DNA from 3 places in the Bradyrhizobium sp. DOA1 genome. Region 1 is predicted to be linked to each of the others. Evidence: predicted binding sites of a transcription regulator. Region 1 holds the regulator's gene; each other region holds the start of a gene.
What was found. Region 1 encodes PhoB, which activates phosphate uptake and scavenging genes when phosphate is short. Its sites were predicted from a motif close to TGTCATNNANCTGTCAT; they were not measured.

Region 1 (7,107 bases):
ATGGCTCGCCTGATCGACGACCTGCTCTCGCTGTCGCGTGTCGAGCTCTCGGCCCATGTCCGCCCCGACACCCTGGTCGACCTGCTGCCGATCATCCGCCAGGTCGCCGACGGGCTCGAGCCGCTGGCGCGGGAACGCCAGGTCGAGGTCGAGACCCATCTGCCGGACGCCCCGGTGATGATCGCAGGCGACCGTGAGGAATTGCTCCGCCTGTTCGAGAACCTGATCGAGAACGCGCTCAAATACGGCGCCTCGGGCGGACGCGTCATCGTGTCGCTGACCTCGACATCGGCCACTGATGGAACTCAGGAAATCCGGGTCATGGTCCGCGATTTCGGCCCCGGCATCGCGCCCGAGCATCTGCCGCGGCTGACCGAGCGCTTCTATCGGGTCGATGTCGGCGACAGCCGCTCGCAAGGTGGAACCGGCCTCGGATTATCGCTGGTGAAACATATTCTTAACCGTCATCGCGGCCGCCTCCTGATCGAAAGCGTGCCCCGCCAGGGTGCCACTTTCACCGCCTGTTTTCCCCAGGCCAAGTCGCAGGCCGTGACCTGAAAATCAAGCGATTCCAGTTGCTTGAGGGTGTCATCCAGCTGTCACGAAACCTTCGTAAAAGCACAGCCGACCGCTCCTAAAGGGGCGGGCGTGGGGAGCGCGATCGGGCGCGGATGGCGCTTCGCTCCCCTGTATGGAGACCAGCATGAATTTCCTCAAAACTATCGTCGCTGCTGGCTTGGTCGCCGCATCGGCGACGGCAGCCTTTGCTGCCGACATCACCGGTGCCGGCGCGACGTTCCCGTTCCCGATCTATTCGAAGTGGGCTGACGCCTACAAGAAAGAGACCGGCAATGGTCTGAACTACCAGTCCATCGGCTCGGGTGGCGGCATCAAGCAGATCCAGGCCAAGACCGTGACCTTCGGCGCCAGCGACGCGCCGCTCAAGGCCGAGCAGCTCGAGAAGGACGGTCTCGTGCAGTGGCCGATGGTGATGGGCGCCATTGTTCCCGTCGTCAATCTCGAGGGCGTGAAGCCGGGCGAGCTGGTGTTCGACGGCGAGACGCTGGCCAGCATCTATCTCGGCAAGATCACCAAGTGGGACGACGCCGCGATCAAGAAGCTCAATCCGAACGTGAAGCTGCCGTCGGACGCCATCACCGTGGTCCGCCGTTCGGACGGTTCGGGCACCACCTTCAACTTCACCAACTACCTGTCCAAGGCCAGCGCGGACTGGAAGAGCAAGGTCGGTGAGGGCACCGCGGTCGAGTGGCCGGTCGGCGTCGGCGCCAAGGGCAACGAAGGCGTGTCGGGTAACATCAGCCAGACCAAGAACTCGATCGGCTATGTCGAGTACGCCTATGCCAAGCAGAACAAGCTGACCTACGCCGGTCTCGTCAACAAGGCCGGCAAGCCGGTGCAGCCGACCGTCGAAGCCTTCCAGGCGGCCGCCTCCAACGCCGACTGGTCCAAGGCCCCCGGCTACTACGTCATCCTGACCGACCAGCCCGGCGACAAGTCCTGGCCGATCACGGCGGCGACCTTCATCCTCATGCACAAGTCCGCCACCGACAAGGCTGCCTCGCAGGAGGCCATCAAGTTCTTCCGCTGGGCCTTCAAGAACGGCGGCAAGATGGCCGAGGACCTCGACTACATCCCGATGCCGGACAGCGTCGTCCAGCAGGTCGAGAAGACCTGGGCTGCCGAAATCAAGAGCTGAGGCTCTCCTCTCGCGTCCGGAGGCGGCGGAGCCTGAACTGCTGGGCCGCTGATCCGCAAGAACCAAGCCCCGGATGGGCTAGCGCCGCATCCGGGGCACCGGACCAAAAACAAGCGTATACATAAACGGGTACAGGGGATCGGCGTGGCAGAGATGGCCGTTCAGAGCGATGTAATCGACGACGCCGGACCGTATGATCGCGCCAAGGCTTTGAGCGCGTTCAAGCTCGGCGACGTCACCTTCTACTGGATCACGCGGCTTTCCGCGATCTCGGTGCTGCTTATCCTCGGCGGCATCATCATGTCCTTAATTGTCGGAGCCTTCCCCGCGATCAAGGAATACGGCCTGCCGTTCCTGTGGACGCAGCGCTGGGCGCCGTCGGCCGATCCGCCCGTGCTCGGCGCGCTCGGGCCGATCTACGGCACGCTCGTCACCTCCTTCATCGCGATGCTGATCGCCATTCCGGTCGGTCTCGGCATTGCGATCTTCCTCACCGAGCTCTGCCCGCAATGGCTGCGCCGCCCGATCGGCATGGCGGTCGAGCTGCTCGCCGGCATTCCCTCGATCATCTACGGCATGTGGGGCTTCTTCGTGCTCGGCCCGTTCCTGGCCAACACGTTCCAGCCCTTCATGATCAGGGTCTTCGACGGCGTCCCCGTGCTGGGCGCTATCTTCGCAGGGCCTCCGTCCTACCTCAGCCTGTTCAACGCGGCGCTGATCCTCGCCATCATGGTGCTGCCCTTCATCACGTCGATCTCGGTCGACGTGTTCAAGACGGTGCCGCCGGTGCTCAAGGAAGCCGCCTACGGCGTCGGCTGCACCACTTGGGAAGTCGTCCGCAGCGTGGTGATCCCCTACACCCGCGTCGGCATCATCGGCGGCGTCATGCTGGCGCTCGGCCGCGCGCTGGGCGAGACCATGGCGGTGACCTTCATCATCGGCAATTCGTTCCGCATCTCCTCCTCGATCTTCGCGCCGGGCACCACGATCTCGGCGGCGATTGCTTCCGAGTTCGCCGAAAGCGACGGCCTGCACCAGTCCGGCCTGATCCTGCTCGGCCTCTTGCTGTTCGTGCTGACGTTCTTCGTGCTCGCGGCCGCCCGGTTGATGCTGCTGCGCCTGGAAACCAAGGCGGGGAAGTGAAGCCATGAACCCGATCTATTTACGCCGCCGCCGCTGGGACATCGTCATTCGCGGCCTCTGCATCGCAGCCGCAGCGTTCGGCGTCACCTGGCTCGCGCTGATCTTGGCAACACTGCTTTACAACGGCCTTGCCGGGCTCAACCTCCAGGTCTTCACCGAGAACACGCCGCCGCCCGGATCGAACGAGGGCGGTCTGCTCAACGCCATCGTCGGCTCGCTCATCATGACCGTGATCGGCGTCGGCATCGGCGCGCCGCTCGGCCTGTTCGCCGGCACCTATCTCGCCGAGTACGGCCGCAACGACAAGCTGACCTCGGTGATCCGCTTCATCAACGACATTCTCCTGTCGGCGCCCTCGATCATCATCGGCCTGTTCATCTACGGCGCGGTGGTGGTGCCGATGCGGGGCTTCTCGGCCATCGCCGGCGCGCTGGCGCTCGCCGTCATCGTGATCCCGGTCGTGGTGCGCACCACCGAAGACATGCTGCTGCTGGTGCCGAACCCGCTGCGCGAGGCGGCCTCCGCGCTCGGTCTGCCGCGGTCGCTGGTGATCAAGCGCATCGCCTATCGGGCCGCGCGCTCCGGCCTCATCACCGGCGTGCTGCTGGCGACTGCCCGCGTCGCGGGCGAGACCGCGCCGCTGCTGTTCACGGCGCTGTCGAACCAGTTCTTCAGCCTCGGCCTGAACAAGACGATGGCCAACCTGCCGGTGACCATCAACAACTTCGTGCAGAGCCCCTACGAATATTGGAAGCAACTCGCCTGGAGCGGCGCGCTGCTCATCACTCTGACTGTGCTTGCCCTGAACATTGGCGCGCGCATCCTTGGCGCCGAGAGGACTGCAAAATGAGCGAAATGTCTGTTTCCGTCAGTGCGCCGACCGTTCACCCCGGCTCGCAGCCGTTGCCCGAGGCGCCCGCCAAGGTCACCGCGCGCAACCTGAACTTCTATTACGGTGAGCACCACGCGCTGAAGAACATCAATCTGGCGCTCGGCACCAACCGCGTCACGGCGTTCATCGGCCCGTCGGGCTGCGGCAAGTCGACCCTGCTGCGCATCTTCAACCGGATGTACGATCTCTATCCGGGCCAGCGTGCCACCGGCCAGCTGTTGCTGGATCAGACCAACATCCTCGATCCCAAGCTCGACCTCAACCTGCTGCGCGCCCGCGTCGGCATGGTGTTCCAGAAGCCGACGCCGTTCCCGATGACGATCTACGAGAACATCGCCTTCGGCATCCGCCTCTACGAGAAGATCTCGAAATCCGAGATGGATGATCGGGTCGAGAAGGCGCTGCGCGGCGGCGCGTTGTGGAACGAGGTCAAGGACAAGCTCAACGCCTCCGGCCTGTCGCTCTCCGGCGGCCAGCAGCAGCGTCTCTGCATCGCGCGCACCGTCGCGGTGCGGCCCGAGGTGATCCTGTTCGACGAGCCCTGCTCGGCGCTCGATCCGATCTCGACCGCCAAGGTCGAGGAGCTGATCCAGGAACTGTCCGAAAATTACACGATCGCGATCGTCACCCATAACATGCAGCAGGCGGCCCGTGTCTCCGACAAGACCGCCTTCATGTATCTCGGCGAGCTGATCGAGTTCGACGACACCAGCAAGATCTTCACGTCGCCGAGCGACCGGCGCACGCAGGATTACATCACCGGCCGGTTCGGCTGAGGAGACGGGACATGGGTTCTGAACATACCGCAAAGGCCTTCGACACCGACCTCCAGGAGCTCACCCGCCTGGTCGCCGAGATGGGGGGCATCGCCGAGCGCATGATCGTCGACTCCGTCGACGCGCTGATCCGCCGCGACGTCGCACTCGGCCAGCGCGTCGTCACCATCGACGCCGAGCTCGACGCGCTGCAGAAGCGCATCGAGGAGCGCGCCGTGCTCACCATCGCCCGCCGCCAGCCGATGGCGGTCGACCTGCGCGAGATCGTCGGCGCCATGCGCGTCGCGACCGATCTGGAGCGCATCGGCGACCTCGCCAAGAACATGGGCAAACGCGTCGCCGCGCTGGATGCGGACTTCCATCCGCTGAAGCTGTTTCGCGGCCTCGAGCACATGACCGACCTCGTGCAGCAGCAGGTCAAGTCGGTGCTGGACGCTTATGCCGCGCATGATCTGCCGGCGGCGATGGCGGTGTGGAAGGGCGACGAGGAGGTCGACGCCATCTGCACCTCGCTGTTCCGCGAGCTCCTCACTTATATGATGGAGGATCCGCGCAACATCTCGTTCTGCATCCACCTGATGTTCTGCGCCAAGAACATCGAGCGGATCGGCGACCACGCCACCAACATCGCCGAGACCGTGTTCTACATGATCGAGGGTCAGGCGATGACCGACAAGCGGCCGAAGGGCGACATGACGACCTTCGCCACGACGGTCCCGAATACCTGACGACTTAAGGAGCGACGACCACATGGGCGCACGCATTATGGTGGTTGAAGACGAAGAAGCTCTCACCGAGCTTCTGCGCTACAACCTCGAAGGCGACGGCTATGACGTGGAGACGGTGATGCGCGGCGACGACGCCGACACCCGCCTCAAGGAACACATCCCCGATCTGATCGTGCTCGACTGGATGCTGCCGGGGCTGTCAGGCATCGAGCTGTGCCGGCGTCTGCGCACCCGTCCCGAGACCAAGCAGCTGCCGATCATCATGCTCACCGCGCGCGGCGAGGAGAGCGAGCGGGTGCGGGGTCTTGCGACCGGCGCCGACGACTACATCGTCAAGCCGTTCTCGGTGCCGGAGCTGCTGGCGCGGGTGAAGGGCCTTCTGCGGCGGGCAAGCCCGGAGCGGCTCGCCACTGTGCTGGCCTATGGCGACATCGAGCTCGACCGCGACAAGCGCCGCGTCGCGCGCTCGGGCCGGCCGATCGATCTCGGCCCGACCGAGTATCGCCTTCTGGAGTTCTTCCTGGAGCATCCGGGCCGCGTGTTCTCGCGCGAGCAACTGCTCGACAGCGTCTGGGGCCGCGACATCTACATCGACGAACGCACCGTCGACGTCCATATCGGCCGCCTGCGCAAGCTGCTCAATCTCGGCCGCGAGCAGGACCCGATCCGCACGGTCCGCGGTGCCGGCTATGCGCTCGACGATCGGTTTGCGAAGGCGGAGCAGACGTAAGGTTTTTGAGTTTGTTCGCTGGCAGCTGTGGCTACAATCTCAGCTGTCGTCCCGGGGCGCGCGCAGCGCGAACCCGGGACCCATAACCACAAGACGTGGTTTGACGACGACTCGGTGTGACCATCTCGCGCAACAATTGCGCCCTTGGGTTATGGATCCCCGCGTTCGCGGGGGTGACACCGAGCAATTGGAGCCGTCATCGCGCGACGGCTGCTGTCCTTGCAGTCAGTTAAACCCCGCTCACCGCGTGCTCGGCTTGGCCGGCGCGCGCCGGCGATCCGCTGCGGGCTGATAGGCGACGCGCGAGTGCTGGGCGCAGTAGGGCAGGCCGGAGAGCGCCTTGCCGCCGCAGAAGAAGAAATCCGGGCTCGAGGGATCGCCGACCGGCCAGTGGCAGGTCGCCTCGTTCAATTCCAGCAGCGACAGCCGCTGGCTCATCGGCACCACGTTGTCGTAGGTGACGGGCTCTGCCTCGACCTCGACCTCGAAGGCCTGCGCCAGCGCGGTGTTGCCGCGCGAGATCGGACGGGTCACCCGCATCATGTGCTGCGCCGGGCGTGCCTTGCGCGGCCGCGGAGCGGCCGAAGACGGACTCTTGGCGCGGCCGGACAGGCCGAGCCTGTGCACTTTGCCGATCACGGCATTGCGGGTCACATTGCCGAGCTCAGCCGCGATCTGGCTGGCCGAAAGTCCGGCCTCCCAGAGCTTTTTCAGCTGCTCGACGCGATCATCGGACCAGGTCAAAACCGTCATTGCACCCTTTCCCTCGCTGCGCGCCGCCATCCTGGGGCCTCGCAGCGAATGCCTAAGCCTTGAAAAAACCCGTGCCGCCAGAATCCCTTAAGGCTCGCCGGGCGCGCAACGAGCGCCCGAACGTTTACGCCGGTACATGAGGACTCTTGGGATCAGAACCGCTGCACGAGATGTCGTATCTGACAGTCCAAACGCTACAATATGGCGTGACTCCCGCGCAAGAGTCCGCCGACTCGCTTCCACATGTTCCGTGGTGAAAACCCCGCAAAATCGGCACCGCAAGACTACGGAATCAGCGTTTCGCGAGGCTTTCCGGGCGGCATTGACACCCGTCTTGCCAGGCATAAGATAGTGCCGCGTGCCGCCCT
Region 2 (7,107 bases), 1.1 Mb from region 1:
CTCGAATTCGCCCGCACCGTTCCCGGCATCGTGTTCGCGCTCGTCTTCGTCATCGCCTTCGGGCTCGGTCCGATGGCCGGCGTGCTCGCGATCGCCATCCACTCCACCGGTGCGCTCGGCAAGCTGTTCTCCGAGATCGTCGAGAATGCCGACATGAAGCCGGTCGAGGGCATCCGCTCCACCGGCGCGAGCTGGCTCGCCTGCATGCGCTTCGCCGTGGTGCCGCAGGTGACCGCGGGCTATGCCAGCTATGCGCTGCTGCGCTTCGAGATCAACGTCCGCGAGGCCTCGGTGATGGGCTTCGTCGGTGCCGGCGGCATCGGCCAGGAGCTCGTCGTCGCCATCCGCAAATTCTACTACTCCGACGTCAGCGCGATCCTGCTCACCATCATCGTCACGGTCTTCGTCATCGACATCACCACCGGCTGGCTGCGCGGCCGCCTGTTCGGCAAGGAGGCGCGGGCGTGACGAAGCAGGAGGTCGACACGCGAGAGATGCGTGCGCGCTACCCTGATGTGTTCGACCGGCCCGCCTCGGCGCGGCTGGCGATGCCGGCGATGATCGTGGCGGCGTTCGCGATCCTCGTCTATGGCCTGGTCGATCTCGACTTCTCGCCGTCACGCTTCGTCGCCGGCCTCAGCCAGCTCGGCTGGATCGGCCTGATGATGATCCCGCCGGATCCCGGCTCCTCGCTGCCGGTCTACCTGAAGGCGCTGGGCGAGACGCTGTCGATCGCGCTGCTCGGCACCACGCTCGCCGCCATCTTCGCGCTCCCCGTCAGTCTGCTCGCCGCGCGTAACGTGGTGGCGTCGAAAATCCTGCGTTTCCCCGTCCGCCGTGTCCTCGATTCGATCCGCGGCGTCGACACGCTGATCTGGGCGCTGGTCTGGATCAACGTGGTCGGGCTCGGCCCGTTCGCCGGCGTGCTCGCCATTGCGGTCGCGGATTTCGGCGCATTCGGCAAGCTGTTCTCGGAGGCGATCGAAGGCGCCGACCAGAAGCAGGTCGAAGGCATCCGGGCCTCCGGCGGCAGCGCACTGCACGAGATCCGCTTCGGCCTGTTGCCGCAGGTTCTGCCGGTGATCGCAGGCCAGGTGCTCTATTTCATCGAATCCAACACCCGCTCGGCCACCATCATCGGCATCGTCGGCGCGGGCGGCATCGGCCTCCAGCTCGCCGAGCAGATCCGCGTGCTCGAATGGCAGAAGGTGTCGTTCCTGATCCTGATGATTCTGGTCGCGGTCGCCGCGATCGATTTCATCTCGAGCAAGCTGCGCTTCGCGATCATCGGAAAGCGCGCGGTGGCGTGATCGACGGTGCCGTAGGGTGGGCAAAGCGCAGCGTGCCCACCGCTTTTGCGATCGAGAATGATCGTGGGCACGGCGCTGTCGCGCCTTTGCCCACCCTACGGCTCCCGTGTCGTGGATAGAATCCCCTACGACTCCACCAGAAACTCCACCCGCTCCGCCGCGAAGCGCGAATGCTTGGTCACCAGCGGCTTGCCGTCGAGATCGTGGTCGGTCGCATCGACCACCAGGATCGGACGGCCCAGCGCGAGATCCAGCCGTGCGGCGTCGGTCGCGTCGACGATGCCGGCCGTGATCCGCGTCGCGCCGCGGCGGTAGTCGCGAATGCCGAAGTGCTCCAGCAGCTTGGTCATGGAGCGCCTCGCCGCAAACACCGTGCCGGCGTCCGGAAACCGCTCCGCTGACAGCCATGTGGTGGAGACGCAGATCGGCGTGCGGTCGGCGAGGCGGATCGCCTCGATCCGCACCAGCGGCGCGCCGGTCTTCAATCCGAGTTCCCGCGCGAGTTCGCGGGTGGCGACGTCGCCGGTCGTCTCGATCAGCCGGCCATGCGGCTCGCGTCCCTCGGCGCCGACGATCTCGGAAAAGCGCGTGCGCGAGCGCAGCGGATAGGCGAGCTTCTGCGCCTCGACATAGGTCCCGCTGCCGCGTTCGGCCCGCACCAGGCCGCGCTCGGCAAGCGCCGCCAGCGCGCGCCGCACTGTGTGGCGGTTCACGCGATAGGTTTCCGCGATCTCCACTTCGCCCGGCAGCTTGTCGCCGGCGGCAAAGCGGCCATCGGCGATGCCGCGCTCGATGCCGTCGGCAACGAGGCGCCACAACGCAACGCCCGACGATGCAGTGTCTTGCATGCTCATATCGCTGGTCAGCCTAGCCCGAAAATCACGGCTTTGTCACGAAACAGTCATGGCGCTCCCGTATGAAGTTGTCTAGTATCATAGACAACTTCATGGCGGCAAGATCGGTGAGGCGGTGACCCAGCACAACAACCAGCAAGCCCAGCGCAAGGCCGCGATGGCCGTGCTGGCGCACGCGGAGGCGGGCGAGATCGCCGCCCGCCTCCGCAACTTGGCCCTGCCGGAGCATCAGGATCTGCGCGCACCGGAAAACGGTCTCGTCATGCTGCGCGGCCGAATCGGCGGCGACGGTGCGCCGTTCAACCTCGGCGAAGCCACCGTGTCGCGCGCTGCGGTGCGGCTCGCCAGCGGCGAGGTCGGCTTCGGCTACACGCTCGGCCGCGACGGTGAAAAGGCGCGGCTGATCGCGCTGTGCGATGCGCTGGTGCAATCCGGTGATTTCGGCTCGGCTGTCGAGCGCGCCGTTATCGCCCCGTTGCGCGAGCAGCTTATGATTCGCCGCGAACAGGCCGCGGCCGAGACCGCCGCGACGAAGGTTGATTTCTACACCATGGTGCGCGGTGAGGGCTGAGATCATGACCACGATTGCGGAACTGCCGCCAGGTTTCGCCGACAAGGTGTTGTCGGCGCAGTCGACCTTTCGTTCGGTGATGGACGCGATGGCGCGGCCGGGTTCGGTCCAGCGCATCGTGCCGATGGCGGGAGCGCCCGCGGCGATGATGCGCGGTACGGCCGCGATCGCGCTGACGCTGTTCGATCACGACACGCCGCTCTGGCTCGATGCGCGCATGGCGGAAAGCTCCGACGTTGTGAAATGGCTCAAGTTCCACACCGGTGCGCCGGTGGTGCATGACACCTCGATCGCGAGCTTCGCCTTGATGAGTGACGGCGCGGCGCTGCCCCCGCTCGAGCGTTTCGCGCTCGGCACCAGCGAATATCCCGATCGCTCGACCACCTTGATCCTGCAGGTTGACGGTCTGGATTCCGGCCGCAGCTTCGAGCTGCGTGGCCCTGGCATCGACGGTGTTGCGACGTTGCAGGCGTCGATCAAGCCGTTCGATCTGTTCGAGCGCCTGAGCATGAACGAGGCGCTGTTTCCACGCGGCATCGACGTGGTGCTGGTCGCCGATGATGCCGTGGTCGCGATCCCCCGCACCACGCGCGTCGTGAGCAAGGGAAGCTGAAAGCATGTATGTCGCAGTCAAAGGCGGCGAACGCGCCATCGAGAACGCCCATCGCCTGCTTGCAAACGCCCGGCGGGGAGACCCCAGTGTTCCCGAAGTCACGCTTGACCAAATCTCGGAGCAGCTTGGCCTTGCCGTCGACCGCGTCATGAGCGAAGGCTCGCTCTATGACCGCGAGCTCGGCGCTCTCGCCATCAAGCAGGCGCGCGGCGATCTGATCGAGGCGATCTTTCTGGTCCGCGCGTTCCGCGCCACGCTGCCGCGCTTCGGCGCCAGCGAGCCGGTCGACACCGGCGCGATGCGGGTGCAGCGGCGGGTGTCCTCGACATTCAAGGATATCCCCGGCGGCCAGATCCTCGGGCCGACCTTCGACTATACCCATCGCCTGCTCGATCCCTCGCTCGCCGAAGGCTTCGTGCCGGAGGCGCCGGCGACGGCCGAAGCCTCCACCGCGGCGACGCCGCGCGTGACGGATATACTCGGTCGCGACGGGCTGATCGAATCCTCGCCGCAGGCCGAGGAGGGCTCCAGCGTCGGCGATCTCACCCGCGAGCCGCTCAACTTTCCGGCGGATCGCGACCTGCGCCTGCAAAATCTGGCGCGCGGCGACGAAGGATTTCTGCTGGCGATGGGCTATTCCACCCAGCGCGGCTATGGCCGCAACCATCCCTTCGCCGGTGAGATCCGGTTCGGCGAGGTCGAGGTCGAATTCTTCGCCGAAGACGTCGGCTTCGCCGTGCCGCTTGGCTCAATCGAGCTGACCGAGTGCCAGATGGTCAACCAGTTCAAGGGCTCGGTGACGGAAGCGCCGTGCTTCACCCGCGGCTATGGCCTCGCCTTCGGCCAGAGCGAGCGCAAGACCATGTCGATGGCGCTGGTCGACCGCGCGCTGCGTGCCCGCGAGCTCGGTGAAGAGGCACTCGCCCCGGCGCAAGACGAAGAATTCGTGATGTCGCATTCGGACAACGTGCAGGCGACCGGCTTCGTCGAGCATCTCAAGCTGCCGCACTATGTCGACTTCCAGTCTGAGCTCGGCCTGCTTCGCAAGTTGCGGAAGGAATTTGCCGAAGCCAATGCGCCCGATGCCATGAAGGAGGCCGCGGAATGAACGCGCCTGCCTATAATTTCGCCTATCTCGACGAGCAGACCAAGCGGATGATCCGCCGCGCGATCCTGAAAGCGATCGCGATCCCCGGCTATCAGGTGCCATTCGCCAGCCGCGAAATGCCGATGCCCTATGGCTGGGGCACCGGTGGCGTGCAGGTCACGGCCGCGATCCTCGGTCCTGACGATGTGCTGAAAGTGATCGACCAGGGCTCCGACGACACGACCAACGCGATCTCGATCCGCAAGTTCTTTGCCAAGACTGCGGGCGTTGCCACGACCACGGCGACGAATGATGCGACCGTGATCCAGACCCGCCACCGCATTCCCGAGGCGGAGCTGAACGCGAATCAGGTGTTGGTCTATCAGGTGCCGATCCCCGAGCCCTTGCGCTTTCTCGAGCCGCGCGAGACCGAGACGCGGCGCATGCATGCGCTGGCCGAATACGGGCTGATGCATGTGAAGCTCTATGAGGATATCGCGCGGTTCGGTCATATCGCGACCGCCTATGCCTATCCTGTCAAGGTGAACGCACGTTACGTGATGGACCCGTCGCCGACGCCGAAATTCGACAATCCCAAGATGGACAATTGCGCGGCGCTGCAGCTGTTCGGCGCCGGCCGCGAGAAGCGCATCTATGCGATCCCGCCTTACACGCAGGTGGTGTCGCTCGATTTCGAGGACCACCCGTTCGAGCCCTACCGCTTCAACGCGCCTTGCGCGCTGTGCGCGGCGGAGAACTCCTATCTCGACGAGATCGTCACCGACGACAAGGGCGGCCGCATGTTCGTGTGCTCCGACACTGATTATTGCGAGGGCCGCCAGGCCGCCGGCCATCACGGCAGCCTCAGCGCCGCGCCGTACAAGGAGAAGGCGGGCTCCCATGGTTGATGCGCTTGAGAATGATCAGCCGCTTCTGATCGCGGACAAGCTCAGCAAGTCGTTCGGACGCATCGCAGCCTGTCGCGACGTGTCGTTCTCGCTCTATCCCGGCGAGGTGCTCGCGATCGTCGGCGAGTCCGGCTCGGGTAAGTCGACGCTGCTGCAAATGCTGTCGGGCCAGCTCGCCCCGAGCGCAGGTCACGTCTCCTACCGGATGCGCGATGGCATCACCCGCGATCTCACGACGCTGGGCGAGGCCGAGCGGCGCTTCCTGTTCCGCACCGATTGGGGCTATGTGCACCAGGATCCTGCACAGGGCCTGCGCATGGCGGTCTCCGCCGGCGCCAATGTCGGCGAGCGGCTGATGGCCGTGGGGTGGAACCACTACGGCCGCATCCGCGACACCGCGTCGGACTGGCTAACCCGCGTCGAGATCGACGTCGCGCGCATCGACGATGCGCCGCGGACATATTCCGGCGGCATGCGCCAGCGCCTCCAGATCGCGCGTAATCTCGTCACGGAGCCACGGTTGGTGTTCATGGACGAGCCGACGGGCGGGCTCGATGTCTCGGTTCAGGCCCGCCTGCTCGACCTCCTGCGCGGCCTGGTCGCGGAGCTGCACCTCGCCGTCATCATCGTCACGCACGACCTCGCGGTCGCGCGTCTGTTGTCGCACCGTGTGATGGTGATGAAGGGCGGCCGCGTCATCGAGACCGGCCTCACCGATCAGGTGCTCGACGATCCTCGCGAGCCCTATACCCAGCTCCTCGTCTCCTCGATCCTGCCGCCATGAACTTTCCCAGATGAGTGTTCCGATGACTGCCATGATCGACGTCACTGATGCCCGAAAGACCTTCACGATGCACCTGCAGGGTGGCATCGAGCTGCCCGTCGTCAGCGGCGTGACCTTTCACGTCAATCCAGGTGAATGCGTCGTTCTGTCGGGCCCTTCGGGCGCCGGCAAATCGTCGATCCTGAAGATGATCTTCGGCAATTACCGCTGTGACTCGGGGCGCATCGGCATCCGCCATCGCGGCGCGGTGATCGACCTCGCCAGTGCCGAGCCGCGGCAGGTGCTCAACGTCCGCCGCTCTACCATCGGCTATGTCAGCCAGTTCTTGCGCGCCGTGCCGCGGGTAGCCACGATCGACGTCGTGGCCGAGCCCTTGATCGTGAATGGCATGTCGCGGGCCGATGCGCAGGCCCGCGCCGGCAACCTGCTTCATCGTCTCAACATCCCCGAGCGCCTCTGGCAACTGCCGCCCGCGACCTTCTCGGGCGGCGAGCAGCAGCGCGTCAACATCGCGCGCGGCTTCATCTCGGACCTGCCGATCCTGCTGCTGGACGAGCCGACCGCTTCGCTCGACGCCGCCAACCGCGCCGTCGTGGTCGAGCTGGTCGCCGAAAAGAAACGTCAGGGTGTCGCCATGGTTGCCATTGTCCATGACGACGAAATCCGTCATCTGATTGCGGACCGCATCGTCGACGTCACCAGCTTCGCCGCCGCGGCCTGAGGAAAATGGACATGAACGCCAAGGACATTGTCATCGCAAATGCCAGGGTCGTGCTCGCCGACCGGGTGATCGAGCAGGGCTGGCTCGCGCTCGTCGGTGGCCGCATCGCCGAGATCGGCGAGGGTAGGGCGCCCGCCGGCGCCGAGGATGCCGGCGGCGATCTGGTCATGCCGGGCCTGATCGAGCTCCACACCGATCATCTCGAAGCGCACTATGTGCCGCGTCCGAAGGTGTTCTGGAATCCGGTCGCGGCCGTCAT
Region 3 (7,107 bases), 1.0 Mb from region 1:
CGCGAGGAAGCGAAGGCCGCCTATGAGCGCTGGCTGCCGCTGATCAATTACGAGAACCGTCAATGCGGCCTGATCGCCTGCAAGGTCATGATGCAGGCCGGTGGCGTGATCGAGTCCGATGCGGTGCGCCACCCGCTGCAGCCGCTGCATCCGGCGACCCGCGCAGGGTTGCTGGAGCTGGCCAAGGAGCGTGATGCGCTCGCGCTTCGGTGGGGGAAGTAGGTCTCTCCAACGTCATTGCGAGGAGCGAAGCGACGAAGCAATCCAGACTGTCTCGGAGGAGAAGGCCTGGATTGCTTCGCTTCGCTCGCAATGACGGAACTAGTTGAGCCGATCTCCCTCCACAACGTCGTCCCGGCAAGCGAGACGGCGACGGCGCCGATTTGGGCTGAAGCGTCGAGCCGGCGCGATTCAGCCAGTTTCCCCCGGCCCGGCGATCAAGTATCGTAAGCTCGCCAACCAAGCCGCGGAGCAGTCTCAAGACATCGCCCAACACCTCTTCATTATGCCGTTATTTCGAGCCAGGTTGGCCCGAACCGACAAAGGGAGGCAGTGCCATGACGATGAGGCCGGATCCCACCTTCCACGCATCGCCCAGGCTTGCGATGGAAGCACCTGCGGAAAACTTTGCCTACACTTTGCTGCTCAGCCCGGATTTCTCGAAGCCCGATGCTCTCGCGGTCATCGACGTCAAGCCGGGATCGCCGACCTACAGCCAGATCGTCCACACCGTGACGATGCCCAACAAGGGCGACGAGTTTCATCACTTCGGCTGGAATGCCTGCTCCTCCGCTCTGTCGCCGCTCACCGGCCACGCCTTTGTCGAGCGGCGCTATCTCATCATCCCCGGGCTGCGCTCGTCGCGGATCTATATCATCGACACCAAGCCCGATCCGACCCAAGCCAAGATTCACAAGATCATCGAGCCCGATGAAGTCTTCAAGAAGACCGGCTACTCGCGGCCGCACACGATCCATTGCGGGCCCGACGGCATTTACGTCAGCACGCTGGGCGGCGGCGGCAAGGACGGCACCAGCGGACCTCCAGGCGTTTTCATCATGGATTGCGAGACGTTTGAGGTTCTTGGACGATGGGAGATCGACCGCGGTCCGCAGACGCTGCATTATGACTTCTGGTGGAACCTGCCGCGCGACTACATGGTGACGAGCGAGTGGGCGTTGCCGCCGCAGTTCGAAAACGGGATCGTCCCGGAGGATCTGCTCGCGAACAAATACGGCCACCGTCTCCACTTCTGGGATCTTCGCGCCCGCCGCAACGTCCAGACCATCGACCTCGGCGCCAATCATCAAATGGCGCTGGAGGTACGACCGGCGCACGACCCGGTTCGCGAATACGGCTTCGTTGGTGTCGTGGTCGACACCACCAACCTCGAGGCGTCGATCTGGACGTGGTGGCGCGAAGGCGGAAAATTCCATGCCGAGAAGACGGCGACGATCCCGCCCGAGCCCGCGCCAAAGGAGAAGCTCCCGCCGCTGCTGCAGGGCTTTGGCGCGGTGCCGCCGCTGGTGACCGACATCGACCTGTCGATGGATGACCGGTTCCTCTATGTCTCGTGCTGGGGCACGGGTGAAATGCGTCAGTACGACGTCAGCGATCCCAGAAAGCCGAAGCTCGCGGGCTCGGTCCATATCGGCGGCATCGCGCGCCGCACCCCGCATCCAAATGGCAAGGCCTTTGCGGCCGGGCCGCAGATGGTCGAGGTCAGCCGCGACGGCCGGCGCGTGTACTGGACCAACTCGCTCTATTCCACCTGGGACGACCAGTTCTATCCCGACGGCGTTCCGGGCGTTGAGGTCATGGCCAATGCCGGTCGCAACGGCGGTCTCGAACTCGACAAGGATTACTTCGTGAGCTTCCCCGACGGATATCGTGCGCACCAGATCAGGCTGGAGGGCGGCGATTGTTCGACGGACTCCTTTTGCTACCCGTCGGTCTAGATTGGGGGCAGGCGAGCCCGGCGATTGGCTGGCTCTGGCTGGCGCTTGTTGCGAGCGGTCTCTACCACGGCATCAATCCGGGGATGGGATGGCCGCTCGCCGTTTCGGCCGGGCTCATGGACAAGAGTCCACGCGCGCTCTTCCGCGCGTTGTGGGCCCTGTCGGCCGGCCATCTCCTGGCAACGCTTCTCGTGCTGCTGCCATTCGCATTTCTGCTCGTGCTGGCCGAGTGGCAGCGCCCGATCCAGCTCGTCGCAAGCCTTGTCGTCATCGGCTTCGGCGCCTATCGTTTGTTCGCCCGGAGGCATCCTCGCGCGCTGGCACGGATTCCGCCGACGCAATTGGCGCTCTGGTCGTTTGCCGTCGCCATTGCCCACGGCGCCGCCTTGATGCTCGTGCCGATCTATCTCGGGCTCTGCCAGGCCTACAAGCTGGATGCCGGCCACCAGGCGGCGGGCGCGCTGATGAAGGCGAGTCTCGCCATGACGATGCTGGTGTCCCTGGTGCACGTCGTCGCCATGGTCAGCGCCGGCGGATGTCTGGCGTGGTTGGTTTACCGCTATCTGGGTTTGAAATTCGTCTCGCGAAGCTGGTTCAATCTGGATGCCGTCTGGGCGACCAGCCTCATTCTGGTCGGCGCGCTGGCGCTCGCCTTCAATCTTGCGAGTTGACGGCGAAGTCTACCGCGTCAACGCCCACTCACCGATGATGCGGAAGCGAGCCTTGGCATCGTCCTGCTTGAACAGCGCGAGCCGGTCGATCTCAAGTGCATCAAGCCCCAGCGCTGCAAACCGTCGCCGCAGCATTTCCAATATCGGCCCGCGTCGCGCGGCGTCCAGCCGCCCGGTCAGCGTCATGTGGAAGCAGAATTCTTCCATCACATAAGGATAGCCCCAGCGGTCGAGATGGTCGCGCTGCTGTTCGCTCAGCTTATCGGGCTTGCGCCGCGCGCGGTCCTCCGCCGTGAGCGCGGCGCGGAACGAATCGAACGCGCGGACGCAATCGGCGGCGAGCCCTTGCAGCGCATCGAGCGGTTCGGCCGGAATGACGGCGATGAAGCCGCTGATGGAATCGACGATCGGCCGGATCGTCGGGATCGGCCGCGGCGTGCCGGCGAAGGCCGCGCAGGCGGCCGCGAGCTCGGCTTCGGTCCGGCCAGGCGCGAGCGCCATTGGCGCTTTCAATGTAGCGTGGAAGCCGTATTTGCGGGGGTCGGCGGTGACGTCGCGCCAATCCGGCGCGATATCCAGTGCCTGACGCGGAAACGGCAGCTCGTCGCCGGTGTAGGCATCATATCCGAGCAGCTCGGCTCCGAAGCGGGAGAGGGCGCTGTCAGAGCCGGCGGCAAAATAGATCGCGTAGCGGGGAAAACCTGTCATCACCTCAGCATAGCCAATTTAGGCCGCGGCGACAGCCTCGCGCGGCGTTGCCACCGCTGCGAGCAGCCGCGTCGCATCGGTGAGGTGCACGAGCTTGCCACCCGAGATCACCGCGACGAGCCGCGGTCGCAGCGCCACGCTGTCGTCGACGAGCAGGATGTCGGCGCGGCGTCCCTCGGCGAGCACGCCGCGATCGGTGAGGCCGGCCGCGCGCGCGGGGCCGGCGGAGACCAAGTCCCACGCTTCCGTCAGCGGCAGCACGCCGTCGGCGGCGAGGCGGAATGCGGCGAGCAGCTGTGCAGGATAATAATAGTCCGACGCCAGCGCCGAGCAGAGACCCTTGGCGATCATGTCCGACGCCTTGGTCCAGCCGGTGTGGCTGCCGCCGCGCACGACGTTCGGCGCGCCGTAGACGATGGCATCGCCGTGGCTTGCGGCTGCTCGCGCCGTCTTCTCATTGATCGGAAACTCGGCGATCAATGCGCCGAGCTCGCGAAACTCCTGACGCATCGCCGGCGTCGCATCGTCGTGCGAGAGCATCCGCACCCCCGTCGCGCGAGCCGTCGCGGCCAGTCGCGCTACCGAGGCCGGCACGTCGCCAGCCCGCGCGACCACGCGCCCGACGAGCCGGTCGAAATCCTCGCTCGAAAGGCCGGTGCGCTCGACCATGCGGTTGCGCTTGCGGGGCTTGGCCATGTCGGCGACGGTGCCGTCCATGTGGTCGTTGAAGGCGAACAGGTCGACGCGGCCTTCGGCGAGCCACTGGCTGATCTCGGCTTCGGCGTCGAGATTGTAGGTCTCGTGGCGCAGGTGGAAGCGGGTGTCGGCGGCGAATTGCGGGCGCTGTCGCTCGATCGCCTCCATCAGGCCGCGCGCATTGTCGGCGCTGCGCAGGCCCGGTTCCCACGAGCAGGTCGTGGCGTGAAACACGGTGGTGATGCCGTTGCTGATCGCCTGGCGGTCACTGTCGGCGAGCGCGACGTCAATCGGAAAGTGGACGCCGGCGCGCGGCATCATCTGGCGCTCGAAGGCATCGCCATGCAGATCGACGATGCCGGGGAGCACGAGCAGGTTGCGCGCATCGATCGCCAGCCGCGAACGGCCGCGGGAGCCATCGATCTCTGCAATGTCCGCTCCGGACACGAGGAGGGAGGTTTCGACGAGCTCGGCGCCGATCAGGGCCCGGCCGCCTTCAAGGAATATCTCTGTCACGCGACCGCGCTTCGTTTGTTGGGAGAACCGGGGAAGGAGCTCGCCTGTGCTTCGTATGTCGCCAGGAAATCTTCAATCCCGAGCTTGCGGAAATCAGGCAGCGCTTTGCGCAATTTGTCGTGATCCCAGTCCCACCAGGCCAGCTTCGCGAGCCGTCCGGAAATCTCCTCCGAGAACCGCCGCCGCACGATACGGGCGGGATTGCCGGCGACGATGGTGTAGGCCGGTACGTCCTTGGTGACGATGGCGCCGGCCGCGATCACCGCACCGGTGCCGATGTTGCGGCCCGGCAGCACGATCGCGCCATGGCCGATCCAGACGTCATGGCCGATATGGACGTGATGCTGGCGCCGCCAGGCGAAGAATTCGGCGTCGTCGCTCTCGCCCTCGAAATAGGCGCTGGATCGGTAGGTGAAATGCGCCTGCGTCGCGCGGTGCATCGGATGATTGCCGGGGTTGATGCGCGTCATCGCCGCGATCGAGCAGAACTTTCCGATGGTGGCGTAGGTGATCTGAGCATCGTTGACGACATAGGAGTAATCACCCATCGCCACTTCATGCAGGATGGTGCGCGCGCCGACCTCGGTATAGGCGCCGAGCCTCGTCTCGTGCAGTGTGGCCGAAGGGTCGATGGTCGGCTGAATCGAAAGAGCTTTGGCGGCCATATCGTATCCAAGGCGTGGGCGGAGCGTTCCTCTTCGAGCGGTTTGATGACGATATCATGACGTAGCGATGACAGGGGATGAGCTGTGTAGGATCGCCGCACCGCAACGCTGATGTCACACAAGTGTCAAGCGCCGGCGTTAGCGGTGGGCCCCAGCTACTCTGGAGCCCTGCATGCTGGTGGTTGAAGGTCTGACGTGCCGCTTCGGCGCAAAAGCCGCGGTGGACGACGCTTCGTTTCAAATCTCTCCCGGCGGTTTCGTCGGTGTGATCGGACGTTCCGGTGCCGGCAAATCGACGCTGCTCCGGGCCGTCAACCGCCTGGTGACCCCGACACAGGGCAAGATCCTGTTCGACGGTCTCGACGTCACCGCGCTGCGCGGCAAGGAGCTGCGTCAGTGGCGGGCGCGTTCGGCGATGATCTTCCAGCAATTCAACCTGGTCGGCCGGCTCGATGTCCTGACCAACGTCCTGATGGGGCGCCTCGCCACGATGCCGGCCTGGCGCTCGCTCTCGCAGATCTGGCCTGAGCAGGACAAGGCGCTGGCGATGTCCGCGCTGGAGCAGTTCGACATCGCGACGCTCGCCGCACAGCGCGCCGACCAGCTCTCCGGCGGTCAGCAGCAGCGCGTCGCGATCGCCCGAGCCCTGGTGCAGCAGCCCGACATCATCCTCGCCGACGAGCCGATCGCCTCGCTCGATCCGCGCAACACCAAGATCGTGATGGATGCGCTGCTGCGCATCAACAAGCATTTCGGCATCACGGTGCTCTGCAACCTGCATTCGCTCGATCTCGCCCGCGGCTATTGCGACCGCCTGATCGGCATGGCCGCGGGCCGCGTGGTGTTCGACGGCGCACCGTCCGCGCTGACCGACCGCGTGGCGCGCGAGCTGTACGATCTCGAAGCCGCCGACGTCATGGGCGGCGCGCCTGTCCCGGCGCCCGAGGGCGTTCCGGCACTCGGAACGGCTGCGGCTGCCTGAGCCGTGTTGCGTTGCAAGTTTTTGCGTCAACCGACCCCAACTGATGATGAAGAGGGTACCATGTTCACTCGTAGATTAGTCCTCGCCGGCGCCGCTGCGCTCGCTTTCACGGCCTCCGCCTCGGCAAGCGACTGGAAGGCCAAATATCCCGAGCTGACCTTCGCGGTCGTCCCGGCCGAGAACGCCTCCGGCGTGACGGAGCGCTGGGCGCCGTTCGTCAGCTATCTCTCAAAGGAACTGGGCGTGAAGGTCACGCTGCGCATTGCCAACGACTACGCCGCCGTCATCGAAGGCCAGCGCGCCGGCAACATCCAGATCGCGAGCTACGGCTCGGCCTCGTTCGCCCGCGCCCGCCTGACCGGCGTCAAGACCGACGCCTTCGCCAACGACATTAACGCCGACGGCTCGACCGGCTATTACTCGGTGTTCTTCGTCAAGGCAGGCAGCGCCTACAAGAAGATCGACGACCTCAAGGGCAAGAACCTCGGCCTCGTCGACCCCAACTCAACCTCCGGCAACAACGTGCCGCGCTTCGAGCTCGACAAATTGGGCATCCACGACGCCGACACCTATTTCAGCAAGGTCGTCTTCACCGGCAGCCACGAGAACGCGATGCTGGCCCTGGCGCAGGGCACGGTCGACGTCGCCGCCAACCAGTGGACCAGCGACAACGATTCCACGCTGGCGCAGATGCTGACCAAGGGCATGCTGAAGAATGCCGACGGCTCGCCGATGAAGAAGGACGATTTCCGCATCGTCCACAAATCGGCGCCGATCATCAACGGACCCTATGCCTATAATTCCGATCTGCCCGATGACGCCAAGGCCGCCATCGCCAAAGCCTTCTTCGATGCGCCGACCAAGGACAAGGCCGCGTTCGACCGTCTCTCCGACGGCCAGAAGAAGGGCTT

Region 2: phnF (phosphonate metabolism transcriptional regulator PhnF) is a predicted target of PhoB. The motif match lies at 2,199-2,215, and genes of this name have one in related genera.
Region 3: phnC (phosphonate ABC transporter ATP-binding protein) is a predicted target of PhoB. The motif match lies at 5,327-5,343, and genes of this name have one in related genera.

What each region holds. Positions count from the first base shown of each region.
Region 1 is NZ_JXJM01000001.1:7,235,548-7,242,654, reverse strand. Features, by position in the region: gene SE91_RS33545 (ATP-binding protein) at 1-558, shown strand, start outside; gene pstS (phosphate ABC transporter substrate-binding protein PstS) at 704-1,717, shown strand; gene pstC (phosphate ABC transporter permease subunit PstC) at 1,871-2,860, shown strand; gene pstA (phosphate ABC transporter permease PstA) at 2,865-3,710, shown strand; gene pstB (phosphate ABC transporter ATP-binding protein PstB) at 3,707-4,528, shown strand; gene phoU (phosphate signaling complex protein PhoU) at 4,540-5,256, shown strand; gene phoB (phosphate regulon transcriptional regulator PhoB) at 5,279-5,986, shown strand; gene SE91_RS33510 (GcrA family cell cycle regulator) at 6,227-6,739, opposite strand.
Region 2 is NZ_JXJM01000001.1:6,181,087-6,188,193, reverse strand. Features, by position in the region: gene phnE (phosphonate ABC transporter, permease protein PhnE) at 1-468, shown strand, start outside; gene phnE (phosphonate ABC transporter, permease protein PhnE) at 495-1,310, shown strand; gene phnF (phosphonate metabolism transcriptional regulator PhnF) at 1,436-2,164, opposite strand; gene phnG (phosphonate C-P lyase system protein PhnG) at 2,322-2,735, shown strand; gene phnH (phosphonate C-P lyase system protein PhnH) at 2,740-3,348, shown strand; gene SE91_RS28560 (carbon-phosphorus lyase complex subunit) at 3,353-4,456, shown strand; gene SE91_RS28555 (alpha-D-ribose 1-methylphosphonate 5-phosphate C-P-lyase PhnJ) at 4,453-5,343, shown strand; gene phnK (phosphonate C-P lyase system protein PhnK) at 5,336-6,127, shown strand; gene phnL (phosphonate C-P lyase system protein PhnL) at 6,150-6,848, shown strand; gene SE91_RS28540 (alpha-D-ribose 1-methylphosphonate 5-triphosphate diphosphatase) at 6,854-7,107, shown strand, end outside.
Region 3 is NZ_JXJM01000001.1:6,188,771-6,195,877, reverse strand. Features, by position in the region: gene SE91_RS28625 (dihydrodipicolinate synthase family protein) at 1-222, shown strand, start outside; gene SE91_RS28620 (selenium-binding protein SBP56-related protein) at 558-1,958, shown strand; gene SE91_RS28615 (hypothetical protein) at 2,042-2,629, shown strand; gene SE91_RS28610 (DUF1045 domain-containing protein) at 2,639-3,337, opposite strand; gene SE91_RS28605 (alpha-D-ribose 1-methylphosphonate 5-triphosphate diphosphatase) at 3,356-4,549, opposite strand; gene SE91_RS28600 (transferase hexapeptide repeat family protein) at 4,546-5,214, opposite strand; gene phnC (phosphonate ABC transporter ATP-binding protein) at 5,387-6,196, shown strand; gene phnD (phosphonate ABC transporter substrate-binding protein) at 6,257-7,107, shown strand, end outside.